DNA from 3 places in the Micromonospora sp. CNZ309 genome. Region 2 is predicted to be linked to each of the others. Evidence: riboswitches for the same ligand, from Rfam matches in the RefSeq annotation. Region 2 holds a riboswitch; each other region holds the start of a gene.

Region 1 (4,380 bases), 2.9 Mb from region 2:
CCGCCGGCCGCTGCGGGCGGCCGCCTCGTCGAGCAGCCGCCGGGCCAGCGGGTGGGCGCAGAAGAGGCCGTCGCGCACCCCGATGTCGTACGTCGCGGCCAGCTCCGCCGCCACCTGTGCCGAGTCCCGGCCGGCCACCACGAACGACACGATGCCCACCCGGGGCACCGCCGGCCCGAACGTGCGCAGCTCCACCACGTGCGGCAGGGCCGCGACGCCCTCGCGCAGCCGGGTCAGCAGGGCCTGCTCGGCGTCGTGCAGGGCGACCCGGTCGGCGTCGGCCAGGGCGGCGCAGACCGCCGCCAGGGCGACCGCGCCGAGCAGGTTCGGGGTGCCCGCCTCGTGCCGGGCCGGGCCGGTCGCCCACCGTACGTCGTGGGTGGCGGCCCCCACGTGGCTGGTGGCGCCCCCACCGGCCAGGTACGGCGGTGCGGCGTCCAGCCAGTCCGCCCGCCCGACGAGCACCCCCGCGCCGAAGGGCGCGTACAGCTTGTGGCCGGAGAGCGCGAGGTAGTCGACGTCGAGGTCGGCGACGTCGACCGGCGCGTGCGGGGCGAGCTGCGCGGCGTCCACCGCGATCCGGGCCCCGTGCCGTCGGGCCACCCGGGCCAGCTCGGCCACCGGCCAGCGCTCGCCGGTCACGTTGCTGGCGGCGGTCACCGCCACCAGCACGGGCGGCCCGTGTCCGGCGCCGGGGCGGGTGGGCCGGTGGCCGGCGGCGTCCGGCCTGCGCAGCTCGCCGAGCGCGGCGTCGAGCGCGCGTACCGCCCCGGCGGGATCCCCGGGCACCGGCAGCCGCACCGAGCCACGCGGCCAGGGCAACAGGTTGGCGTGGTGCTCCCCGCCGAAGGTGACCACCGTCGTGCCGGCGGGCAGCGCCCGGGCCAGCAGGTTCAGCGCGTCCGTGGTGTTGCGGGTGAAGACCACGTGGTCGCCGGCGCGGGCGCCGAGGAAGTCGCCGACCGTCTGCCGGGCGCGCTCGTAGGCGAGGGTGCAGCGCCGCGACAGCGCCCCGGCGCCGCGGTGCACGCTGGCGTACCAGGGCAGCAGCTCGGCCACCGCGTCGGCCGCGGCCCGCGCGCAGGGCGCGGTGGCCGCGTAGTCCAGGTTCACCTGCCCGGGTACGCCGAGCACGTCGAGCGGGCCGGCGACGGCGGGCGGCTGCGGCGCGGGCGGAGGTACGAGGGTGACGGTCACGGCCGACCTCCGGGGTCCAGGACCCCGGGTGGGCGCACACGGGCGGGGTCCGCGCTTGCCCGGCGCGCGGATCGGGCCGGGCCCGGTCATCACCCGGGGCACCCCACCGCGAACTCGACGAGGGTTGCCGGCCAGCAAGCCGGGGCTTGACGCTGGCGCTCGTGACCTGCCGGCAGCATAGCCGGGTCGATGCGACCGGACCAGCCGGCCCGGGATGGCTACGCTGACCGCATGGCCGACACCCCGCCCGGCGCGCCCCTGCCGCCGTCGCCGACCGCGCCCGCCCTCCCGCCGCCCGGCGGGGCCGGGCCCCGGATGCCGCTGCGGCGGCTGGGGTGGCGTCGGGCCCTGGTGCTGGCCGGCACCGTCCTGTTCATCGCGGCGTGCGCGCTGTTCATGGTCTTCACGCTGGGGGAGAACCTGGGCGTCGAGGCGCTGCTGATCGGCGTGGTCGCCGCGATCCTCCCGGTTCCGGTGCTGGTGGGCTGTTTCCTCTGGCTGGACCGCTACGAGCCCGAACCCCTCAAGTACCTGATCTTCTGCTTCGCCTGGGGCGCGTTCGTCTCCACCGCGGCCTCGCTGACCGTCAACGAGTTCTCGGCCGGGCTGTTCGAGGACTGGGGGCTGCCCACCGCGCTGACCGCGGTCCTGGTGGCGCCGTTCATCGAGGAGCTGACCAAGGCCCTCGGGCCGATCCTGATCCTGATCTTCCGCCGCCGGGAGATCTCCGGGATCACCGACGCCCTGGTCTACTGCGGGCTCTCCGCGGTCGGGTTCGCGATGGTGGAGAACATCCTCTACCTGGGCGGCTACGGCTACGCCAGTGGCGTGGAGCGGTACGGGCCGGCGACCGGCACCCAGCAGGTGATCGCCATCTTCATCGTCCGGATCCTGCTCTTCGGCTTCGCCCACCCGCTCTTCACCTCCATGACGGGGGTGGGGCTGGGCATCGCCGCGCGCACCGCCAGCCGGTGGGTCCGGGTGCTCGCCCCGCTCGCCGGGCTGCTGCTGGCGATGATGCTGCATGGGCTGTGGAACCTGCTGCCGACGCTCACCCAGGCCACCGGCCAGACCCTGATCATGCTGTACGGCTTCATCGGCGTGATGGTGCCGGTCTTCTTCGGCATGGTCGGGCTCGCCGTCTGGCTACGGGCCTGGGAGGGGCGGCTCACCGAGCGCACCCTGCCGGACTACGTCCGGGCGGGCTGGCTGACCCCACCGGAGGTGGCGGCGCTGAGCAGCCTGGGACGGCGGCACGCGGCCCGGGTGTGGGCCAAGCGGGTGGCCGGCGACGGCGGGCTGAAGGCGATGCGCGGCTACCAGTTCGCGGCGACCCGGCTGGCGCTGCTGCGCGACGGCGCGCTGCGCGGCCTGGACCGGCGCCCGGCCGACCGGGAGCGGACCGCGCGGGAGGAACGGGAGTTGCTGGAGGCGATCGGCGCGTACCGGTCGTTCTTCGTGGGCCGGGACCCGCAGGTGCCGGTGGGGATCTGGGACGGGCAGCGCTACCACCTGCGCTTCCCGGACGGCACGCAGCGTTCGGTCGAGGCGCCGGACGAGCCCGTCGTGCCGATCCCGGTGGTGCTCGTCCCGCCGCCGCCCCCGGCGCACCCGGCCGGCTTCGGCCCGCCCGGCTGGTACGGCCAGCGCCCGCCGGCGCCCTGGCCCCCCGGCCACCACTGACGCGGGACGCCGGGGGACCCCGGATCCGCGACCGGGGCCGCCCCGCTCGGGCCAGCCCCGGTCGTCAGGTCATCAGGCTGGTGAGGAAGTCACCGAGGCCCTGCGCCATCGCCATCAGTCCCGCCCCGATCGCCTTGAACATCTCCGCCGCGCCCTCCGGCCGGAAGGCCATGAAGTAGATCAGGAACGCGACGCTCCCCCAGAGCAGAATCTTCTTCACGAGTACCGGCATCGTCCCTCCCCAGGGCCGGTGGTGCGGCTGGCTTCCCGGCCGGGAGCGACGCAAACGGCACCGACGCCCTCATCCGGGCGGGTCGGGAGGGGACGGGATCAGAGGTAGAGGCCGGTGGAGTCGTTCTCCACCCGCTCGGCGGCCACGGCGTGCACGTCGCGCTCGCGCAGCAGCACGTACCCGCGGCCGTGCAACTCGACCTCGGAGCGGTCGTCGGGGTCGAAGAGGACCCGGTCGCCCGAGACGATGGCGCGCACGTTCGGCCCAACCCCCACGGCGGTGGCCCAGGCCAGGCGCTTGCCCACGGCGGCGGTCGCCGGGATCACGATGCCGGCGGTCGAGCGTCGCTCACCCTCGCTGCCCTCCATCCGCACCAGCACGCGGTCGTGCAGCAGGCGGATCGGCAGCCCGGAGTCGAGATTCTGGTCGACGGTCACGCCGGAAACGCTACCGTGTCCCGGTCGGCCGGCCGTGGGCGGTTACGCGCCGGGGGCCGGGGGCAATGGGTGGCGGACCTGCCCTACGGTGGCGTCGTCGGACGTATCCTGTCCGCCCATCGGCATGGGCGGGCCGGTTCTCTTGCCAGGAGGTGCGCTTGAGCCGCTTCGAGCAGATACGCGGACGGCTCCGTCGCGCGTACGAGTCGGGCCGGGAGTCGGCGCGCGCCCGCCGCGCGGACCCGTCCGACGCCCCCGAACCGGCCGGCGTGGCCTCGCCGACGTCCCCCGGACCGGCGGCTGCGCCGTCCGCGACCGTGGTCGGCGCCCCGCCGCCCGGTGCCATGCACAACTCCACCTCCAGCCGCGACGACGCGGACGTGCCGCACGCGTTGCGGATCGCCGCCGCGTGGTCCTGGCGGCTGATCGTGATCGGCGTCGTCGCCTGGGCGCTGTTGAAGATCGTCGGCACCGTCCGGATCGTGGTCATCCCGCTGGCCGTCGCGCTGCTGCTCTCGGCGCTGCTCGCGCCGGCGGTCGGCTGGCTGCTGCGGGCCCGCTTCCCGCGTTCCCTGGCGACGGCGGTGGTGCTGGTGGGCGGCCTGGCCGGGGTGATCGGCACGCTGACCCTGGTGGTGAACGAGTTCATCCAGGGCGTGCCGGAGCTGAGCAAGAAGTCCTCCGAGGGCGTCCGGCAGATCCAGGACTGGCTCAAGACCGGGCCGCTGCACCTCTCCGACGGCCAGCTCGACAACTACATCGACGAGGGCCAGAAGTGGATCAACAACAACACCGAGAGGTTCACCAGCGGCGCACTCTCCACGGCCGCCA
Region 2 (4,380 bases):
CGCGGTGAGGGTGGCGTCGACGTCGACACCGATGCCGTTGCGGTACTGCCAGTCCTGCACGGCGGCGACGGTGGCGGCGTCGAAGACGCTGTTGACCGGTACGGCGTAGCCCCGGTGGGCGAGCAGGTACTGCACCACCCGCACGGAGGGGGAGCCGACGAAGCGCCACAGGTCCGGCCAGCGGCGGGCCGGCACGTCGCCGAGGTCGGTGCCGAGTTCCTCGAAGACCCGGCGGCGCAGGGTGGGGAACTGCCGGTAGAAGGCCGCCCCGGGGCAGAGCGTGGTACGGAAGTCCCAGTGGCCGAAGATGTCGTGGGCGTGCAGCCCGTACCGCCGGCAGATGGTGGCGCAGAGCGCGACCAGCGAGTCCAGCAGGGCCTCCGGCGGCGTCTCGGTGACGTACGTGCCCTCGTTCTCGATGCCGATGGCGCGGCCGTTCTCGCCCGGGCAGTGTGCCGAGATCATCTGCCGGTCGCCGGCCCGCAGCCGCTCCAGGCTGCCCCGGCGCCCCTCCATGACGTAGCCGCCGCGGCTGATGGTGAAGTGCTGGCCGGTGTCGGACCAGCCGTTGCCGTCCATGTGCAGGTTCTGGCAGTCGCGGGCCAGCTTGACCGCCTGCGCCTCGGAGTAGTCGGTGACGTTGGGGAACGCCATGTGGTGCACGATGATCTTGTTGGTGGGGATGGCGCTGACCGACAGCGGGTCCGCCGGCGGGCGCGCGCCCCACTCGTCGCAGCTGTAGATCCAGTCCAGTTCGGAGCCGGGGTCCGCCTGCGCGGTGCCCGGGAGGGCGAGCTGGCTGCCGACGACCGCGACCGTGGCGGCGCCGAGGCCGGCGCGCAGCAGGGTCCGGCGGTCCAGTGCGGAATCCTCGACGTGCATGGCGTCTCTCCTCTGCGGCCGGAGGTGGGGGCGGGGGCGGCCCCGTGAAAAGGAACTCCAGGCTTCGCGTGTGCAGTGGAGGATATTGCCAAGGCGCGGCAGTGCGCCAGAGGCCGACCGTCAGAGCACCTGGGAGAGGAAGCGGCGCAGCCGGGGATGCTCCGCCCGCTCGAAGATCGCGGCCGGCTCACCGGCCTCCAGCACCACGCCGCGATCCATGAACGCCACCGTGTCGGCGACCTCGCGGGCGAAGCCCATCTCGTGGGTCACCACCACCATCGTCATGCCACCGGCGGACAACTCGGCCATCAGCCCCAGCACACCCTTGACCAGCTCCGGGTCCAGGGCGGAGGTCGCCTCGTCGAAGAGCATCACCTGCGGGCGCAACGCCAGCGCGCGGGCGATCGCGACCCGCTGCTGCTGCCCGCCCGACAGGTGCGCCGGGCGGGCGTCGGCCTTGGCCGCCAGCCCCACCAGCTCCAGGTGGTCGCGGGCGACCGCCGCCGCCTCGTCCGCGTCGAGCTTGCGGATGCGGCGCAGCGCGAGGGTGACGTTGCGCAGCACGCTCATGTGCGGGAAGAGGTTGAACTGCTGGAAGACCATGCCCACCCGCTGCCGCAGGGCGTCCGGGTCGTCGCCGCGCACGCTGCGCCCGTCGAGCAGCACGTCGCCGCGGTCGGGCTCGATGAGCCGGTTGATCGTACGCAGCAGGGTGGACTTGCCCGACCCGGACGGGCCGATCACGCAGGCCGTCGCCCCGCGCGCCACGTCCAGGTCCACCCCGCGCAGCACCCGGTTCGCCCCGAAGGCAAGGTGCACGTCGCGGACGCTCAGGCTCACCGAGGTCGTCGTGTCGATGCTCATCGCTGGTTCCCTCCCGCCGCGCCCGGCAGCGCCAGGTCGAGGTCGTCGTCGGCGTCGCCGGGGGTGGCCTGCCGGCCGTGCCGCAGCCGCCGGTCGATCCAGTTGACGGCGTGCGTCAGCGGGACCGTCAGCGTCAGGTAGAACAGCCCGGCCAGCAGCAGCGCCGACTGGTTGCCGGTGTTCGCCGCGTAGTCCTGCCCGATGCGGAACAGCTCGCGCTGGCTGGCCAGCAGACCGAGGAAGTAGACCAGACTGGAGTCCTTGATCAGCGCGATGAGCTGGTTCACCCAGGCCGGCAGCACCCGCCGGATCCCCTGCGGGACGATCACCAGGCGCATCGCCTCGCCCCAGGACAGGCCCAGCGCCCGGGCCCCCTCCAGCTGCGCGGCCTCCACCGACTGGATGCCGGAGCGGAAGATCTCGCCGATGTAGGCCGCCGCGATCAGCGACAGGGCCAGGATGCCCAGGGGATACGGGTTGGGCCCCCACACCTGCATCCCCAGCGGCGCCAGGCCGACCCCGATGAGCAGGATCGTCGCCGCGGCCGGCAGGCCGCGGAACACGTCGGTGTAGACCCGCGCCGGCCACCGCAACCACCGCGTACGCGAGATGCCGGCGACGGCCAGCGCCATGCCGAGCACCGAGCCGAGCAGGGCGGCGGAGATCGCCAGGATCAGCGTGTTGGGCAGCCCCACCGTCAGCATCTCGGGCAGCGCCTCGCGCATGGAGTCCGCGTCGAAGAAGGTCTCCCACAGGGTGCTCAACGGATCCATCGTCGCTCCCACCGCCCCGCCCGCTCGTCGTCCGTACGTCTCAGGAGGTGGCCGACGTCGACGGCACCGCGACCGTGCCGCTGCCCGGCGTGAAGTCGGCCGGGATCGGCCGGCCCGGGTAGTACTGGGCCTGCAGGCGGCTCCACGTGCCGTCGGCGATCACCTCGTCGAGCCCCTTGTTCAGCGCCTCGCGCAGCTTGTCGTTGCCCTTGGCGACCGCGTACGCCGTCGGGGCCGGGCTGAGCAGCTTGGCCGCCACCGTGATCTTGCCGCCGCTGTCGGCGGCCGACTTGTCGCCGATCTCGGCCGGGGCGATCCAGGCGTCGGCCGTGCCGGCCTTGAGCTGGTTGATCGCGCCGTTGTAGTCGGGCACCCGGACCGGATCGAGCCCCTCGCCGGTGGCGTAGTCGTCCTGGACGGTGCCCTGCACGACCACCACCCGCTTGCCGGCGAGCTGGTCGAAGCCGGTGACGGACGAGCCGGCCGGCACGTCGAGTCCGAAGTGGCCGAAGTCGTAGCCGTTGCCGAAGTCGACGGTCTTCTTGCGCGCCTCGGTGATCGTGATAGAGGAGCTGCCGACGTCGAACTTGCGGTTGTTGACCTGCGAGAGCAGGGCGGAGAAGTCGGTGCCGACGAACTCCACCTTCAGGCCGACCTTCTGCGCGACCGCGACGAGCAGATCGTTGTCGAAGCCGGTGAACTTCCCGTCCTTGAGGTAGACGTTCGGCGGGGCGTCGGTGAGCGTGCCGGCGCGCAGCACGCCCGGCTGGAGCAGACCGTACGGGTTGTCGGCCGCGCCGGCCGCGTCGTCGCCGCAGCCGGTCAGGGCGGTGGCGGCGAGGACGGCGGCCACGCCGAGGGCGGCGGCCCGGGTGAGGGACGTCAGGATGCGCACAGGTGTCTCCGATGAGGTGTCTCCGGCGACGGGCACGGGCGTGCGTCGCCGACGGTGCGCCCGATGGGCGTACCGCTGGGATGGTTCCGGGAAGAGGGGGTGGCGCGCCTAGCGCGCGTCGCCGGGGCGACAGGAGGTGGCGCAGACCCGCATCATGTCGATGTGGCGGCGCCGCGTCAGCGCCGGCGACGCCGGTGCCACGGCGGAGACCGCCGGTGGGGGGAAGGTGCGCAGGTGCATGGCTCTCCTCGGTCGGTGTCGACCTGGAACCAGGCCGCGCTTGCACCGGAGCCGCTCCGATGCCTGGTCTTCACCCGGGGCACCCCTGCGCGGACGAGGGTTGCCGGCCAGCGAGCCGGGGCTTGACGCTGGCGCTCATGACCTGCCGACGAGGCTAGCAGCCCCCCACGCCGGGCCGTCCAGCCGTTATGACCACCCTCACGCGCTCCCGGCGCCCCCGGGGGTGCTCCCCGGTCACTCCTCGATCGCCCCGCCGACGCGGCGCAGGTGCTGCCGGAAGGTGAGCCCGGGCTCGGCGGCGCGACGGGCCAGGTAGTCGGCGAAGGCGGTCTGCTCCCGCAGCGTCTCCCCGGCGCGGATGCGCCGCGCCTGGAGCCGTTCGACGGTGCCGATGCGCTCCGCCGCCGCGAACAGCTCCGCAGCCCGCGCGGCGGGCAGGAACAGCACCCCGTCGTCGTCGGCGACCACGAGGTCGTCGGCGGTCACCAGGTGCGGCCCGACCCGGGCGCTGGTCAGCGTCTCCGGCTCCCTCGGATCGAGCCGGGCCGGCCCCGCCGGCAGGCTGCCGTAGCTGAAGACCGGCAGGCCGATCTCCACCAGCTCCGGGGTGTCGCGGTGCAGACCCCAGACGACGAGCCCGGCGACACCGGCCGCGGCGCCCTCCAGCACCGCCAGGTCCCCGACGCACGCCTCGTCGGTCCGCCCGCCGTTGTCGATGACGAGCAC
Region 3 (4,380 bases), 2.9 Mb from region 2:
TTGCCCGGCATCGGGTGCCGGATCGCCGCCTCGAAGCGCCGCCGGCACAGGGGCGGGAAGTCCGGCAGGTCGGCGTCGTTGGCCGCCGCGCCGATCCGGTACGCCTCGTCGACGGCGGCCTGGTCGGCGGCGTCGAGCGGCGCGATCGCGATGCTCATCGGCTGAGGGTGCGCCACCAGACGACGATCGGGCCAGCGAATTAACGCTGGCCCGATCGGAAGTTGGTCGGGAGGGACGCTCGCACAACGCCTCCGGCGTTGGGTCGCAAGAACTCAAGGTCTCCGGCGAAACGCCCTCCCGCACGGAGCATCTTGCGCCGTCCGGTTCCTGCCGTCAAGTCCTTGTCGGCGCGTTTTCCGCACTCACAGCGAAAACCCAGTTACCCCCCGAATCCCCCACCCAACCCCCAACCCCCGGGCCCCCGACCGTCGATCATGAGGTTGGCGGCACTGTCCGCGATCAACTTCGCCGTCAACCTCATGATCGACGCGGAGCAGGTGGGGTGGGGTGGGGGGAGAGGAGGGGAGGGGAGGGTCAGCCGAGGAGGCCGGCGTCGCGGGCGGCGCGCAGCGAGGGCTTGATGCGGTGGGTGGGGCCGACCTGGCCGGCCACCGCGTCGAGGGTCTTGAGGCCCTCGCCGGTGTTGAAGACGACGGTCTCGGCGGCCGGGTCCAGGCGGCCCGACTCGACCAGCTTGCGCAGCACGGCCACGGTCACGCCGCCGGCCGTCTCGGCGAAGACGCCGGTGGTGCGGGCCAGCAGGCGGATGCCGGCGCGGATCTCGTCGTCGTCGACGTACTCCATCCAGCCCCCCGTGCGGCGCACCGCCTCCAGGGCGTAGATGCCGGCGGCCGGGTCGCCGATGTTCAGGGACTTGGCGATGCCGGTCGGCCGGACGGGGGTGATGGTGTCGGTGTCGGCGTGCAGGGCGGTGGCGATCGGGTTGCAGCCGGCCGACTGCGCGCCGAACACCTTCCAGCCGCCGGCCGGCGCCTCGACCAGGCCGATCTCGACCAGCTCGGCGAACGCCTTGTCGATCTTGGTGAGCAGTTCGCCGGACGCCATCGGGATCACCACCTGCGCGGGGATCCGCCAGCCGAGCTGCTCGGCCACCTCGTAGCCGAGCGTCTTCGAGCCCTCGGCGTAGTAGGGGCGCACGTTGACGTTGACGAACGCGGTGTCCTCGAACTCGTCCGTCTCGACCAGCTCGCCGCAGAGCCGGTTCACGTCGTCGTACGAGCCGTCGATGGCGACCAGCTCGCCGCCGTAGACGGCGGTGGTGATGACCTTGCCCTGCTCCAGGTCGCCGGGGATGAAGACCACCGACGGCGCGCCGGCCCGGGCCGCGTGCGCGGCGACGGAGTTGGCCAGGTTTCCGGTGGAGGCGCAGGCGTAGCGGCTGAAGCCGAGCGCGCGGGCGGCGGTCAACGCCACCGAGACCACCCGGTCCTTGAACGAGTGGGTCGGGTTGGCGCTGTCGTCCTTGACCCAGAGCGGGCCGGTGACGCCCAGTTCGGCGGCCAGGTGCGGGGCGGCCACCAGCGGGGTGAAGCCGGGGTCGAGGGTGACCCGGGTGGCCGGGTCCTGCCCGGCGGGCAGCAGCGCCGCGTACCGCCAGATGTTGCGCGGACCCGCCTCGATCTGCTCCCGGGTGACCGTCGCCAGCGCGGCGGCGTCGTAGTCGACCTCCAGCGGGCCGAAACACTCGTAGCAGGCGTGCTGGGCGGCGAGCGGGTAGCGGGCCGAACAGGCGCGGCAGACCAGGGCGCGGGCGGGGCTGGCGGTGGTGTCGATGCCGGAGGGGGCGAACGTCGACGTCATGTCGAGGGTCCTCTCATCTTTCCCCGCATCGCACCCTGCGGCGGGGACGGAATTGGCACCTGCCCCGCCGGTCGCTCTGCGGTGAGCGCGCGGGGTGGTTGCCGGGGCGTCGTCGGGCCGTATCCCTCAGCCCCTCTGGATGAGGTATGCAGTTGTGCCGTCGAGTCTAAGCACCGACGCCGCCCGGATCGACGGGAGATCCCACGCTGTGAGCGATCCCGCAGCCGCCGCCGGGCGGGCGGCGGACCTTCCTCGACGGTACGGATTCAGACGGTCACCGAGCGGGCGTCGGCGGAGCGCCGGGCGCGCAGCAGGGTGTCGAGCGCCCACGCGCCGGGGCCGAAGACGGCGATCAGCAGGAACGACCAGCAGAACAGGACGGCCAGCTCACCGCCGTTGCGCAGCGGCAGCAGCGCGTCGGGCTGGTGCACCACGAAGTACGCGTACGCCATCGAGCCGGACGCCAGCAGGGCCGCCGGCCGGGTCAACAGCCCGACGAGGACCAGGCCGCCGCAGACCGCCTGGATCAGCGCGGCCCACCAGCCCGGCCACTCGCCGAGCGGGACCGCCTCGCCGGTGCCCCGGCTGCCGCCGAGGATCCCGAGCAGTGCGGCCAGGCCGTGGCAGAGGAAGAGCAGGCCGACGACGGCACGGAACAGGGACAGGGCCGGGCCACCGATCCGGTCAGCGAGCATCAGGGCACCTCCGATCAGGACGACAGGACGGCACCAGAATGCCGATAGGCATTCGATCGTGTCGATGAATTCCCTCTTCGTGGGAACGCTCCCATGGGCAGGGGGATCCCTGTCGCCGGGCGCGCTGGCGCGGGCCCGTTACGGTGCCGGTCACATCGACGGAAAGGAACGTGCGAATGCGTCGCAAGCTCGTCCCGGTGGTGGCGCTGACCATGGCCTGCCTGCTGGTGGTGGCGACCGCCTGCTCCACGGGCAACCGGAAGAAGCGGAACCGGTCCGCCGACCGGCCCGCCGGCACCGCCGTCGAGCGGGACGACGTCGACACCGCCCGGGCGACCCCCACCCCGCGCCGCACCGGCGACCAACTCACCTGCCTGGAACTGCGCGACACCCTGGTCGGCAGCAGGAAGGTCCGCTACCGCGGGCACGCCGCCCCGATCCGCCTCGCCGACGGCCGCTGGTCCGGCCCCGACGGCACGACGGTGGAGTTGCAGCGGCCGTGCGCCGTGGGCGACCTCGACGGCGACGGCGCGGGCGACGCGGTGGGGGTGGTCGTGCTCGACGGCGGCGGCACCGGCCGCTTCTTCACCCTCGCCGCCTGGCGCAACGTCAGGGGGGAGCCGGACTACCAGGCCCAGGTCGACCTCGGCGACCGTACGCCGGTGGAGAGCGTCAGCGTGCGCGACGGCAGGGCGACGGTGGTCTACCTGACCCGACCGGCGGACGGCCCGATGGCGGAACTGAGCATCCGGCGCACCGCCGTCTACCAGCTCCGGGGCACGACGCTGGCCGAGCTGCGCCACACCGACGCCCGGGTGACCGACGCGTCCGGCGACGGGGACACCGCCGACTCCGGCACCGCGCCGGACTCCCCCGACTCCCCCACCCGCAAGCGCAGGCCCCGGTCCCGCTGACGTCCCCGCGACCGGGCGGCCTCAGCCCGGGCCCCGTCGATCGTTGCCGGCTCCGGCCGGAACGAGCACGCGCGGCTCAGCCCGGGACCGGCCGGTGGACCGGTGGCCGCGGGAGCCGTACGGATGCGGTGGCCGGGCAATTCCGCTGGCGCACCTCGCCGAGGCAGCCCCACTGCGTGCCCGGGGGGCGTTCGAAGTACTGGACGGGCTGCGACGGGATGGCCTCGGTGGTGAACGTGCCGGTGCCGCTCGGGATGCGTTGCTCGTGGGAACCGGTCGTATCGGTGTAGGAGGCGACGATGTGCCACTCGCACGTGTGGGTGGACACCTCGGGCTGGATGCGGAAGGCCATGTTGGACTGACCGTTGCCCAGCTCGACGACGTTACGGCGGAAGTACAGCTGGCCCTCCTCCGGCTCGCCCTCGGCCAGGGCGTACGGGCCGTGCGGCTTGTCCGTCGGCCCACCGGTCAGATCCCACAGCAGGCCCTGCCGGGACTCCGCACCCGCCGGGGGGATGGTGACGACGGTCCGCGCCGTGGGTGCGCGGCACGAGTCCTTCACGGCGGTCATGTCGTTGATCGTGAGCCCGGCGGCGCGGTCGCTGTTCAGGTTCAGGTCGAACGTCTGGGCATAGCCGCGATTCTCGTTGCCGTCCTCGAACGGGGCCACGTAGGACGCGTGCTCGACCACTCGGCCGCCGAGCGGCTTCAGGAACTCCCACACCTCCGACCCGTCGCCGGTCAGGGCGGTGAGGGCGGCCTGCTCGCCCTCGGTCAGCGGCCGGTCGAGCAGCACGGTGAAGGCCTCGGGCAGGTCCCGCTCGTAGTCGAGGGGGGTGACGGTGGACACGAACGCGGGCTGCTCACGGTCGACCGCCTGCTCGGCCTGCCTGTCCGAGCGGGCCCGATCGGTGGCCGTCGACCGGTCCAGCAGAAGGTCGGCGTGGTAG

Evidence for each region. Region 2 has a riboswitch for S-adenosylmethionine ahead of CLT72_RS06785 (ABC transporter substrate-binding protein). Riboswitches for the same ligand answer to the same signal wherever they lie in the genome.
Region 1: another riboswitch for S-adenosylmethionine. It lies ahead of CLT72_RS18995 (aminotransferase class V-fold PLP-dependent enzyme); the one in region 2 lies ahead of CLT72_RS06785 (ABC transporter substrate-binding protein).
Region 3: another riboswitch for S-adenosylmethionine. It lies ahead of thrC (threonine synthase); the one in region 2 lies ahead of CLT72_RS06785 (ABC transporter substrate-binding protein).

What each region holds. Positions count from the first base shown of each region.
Region 1 is NZ_PJNG01000001.1:4,526,797-4,531,176, reverse strand. Features, by position in the region: gene CLT72_RS18995 (aminotransferase class V-fold PLP-dependent enzyme) at 1-1,197, opposite strand, end outside; SAM riboswitch class IV at 1,244-1,364, opposite strand; gene CLT72_RS18990 (PrsW family intramembrane metalloprotease) at 1,387-2,880, shown strand; gene CLT72_RS32335 (hypothetical protein) at 2,945-3,112, opposite strand; gene CLT72_RS18985 (GroES family chaperonin) at 3,211-3,549, opposite strand; gene CLT72_RS18980 (AI-2E family transporter) at 3,708-4,380, shown strand, end outside.
Region 2 is NZ_PJNG01000001.1:1,671,262-1,675,641, reverse strand. Features, by position in the region: gene CLT72_RS06800 (peptidoglycan recognition protein family protein) at 1-882, opposite strand, end outside; gene CLT72_RS06795 (amino acid ABC transporter ATP-binding protein) at 1,003-1,740, opposite strand; gene CLT72_RS06790 (amino acid ABC transporter permease) at 1,743-2,519, opposite strand; gene CLT72_RS06785 (ABC transporter substrate-binding protein) at 2,560-3,414, opposite strand; SAM riboswitch class IV at 3,686-3,797, opposite strand; gene CLT72_RS06780 (RraA family protein) at 3,889-4,380, opposite strand, start outside.
Region 3 is NZ_PJNG01000001.1:4,552,328-4,556,707, forward strand. Features, by position in the region: gene CLT72_RS19090 (GNAT family N-acetyltransferase) at 1-158, opposite strand, end outside; gene thrC (threonine synthase) at 535-1,821, opposite strand; SAM riboswitch class I at 1,832-1,967, opposite strand; gene CLT72_RS19100 (DoxX family protein) at 2,088-2,516, opposite strand; gene CLT72_RS19105 (hypothetical protein) at 2,693-3,430, shown strand; gene CLT72_RS19110 (hypothetical protein) at 3,507-4,380, opposite strand, start outside.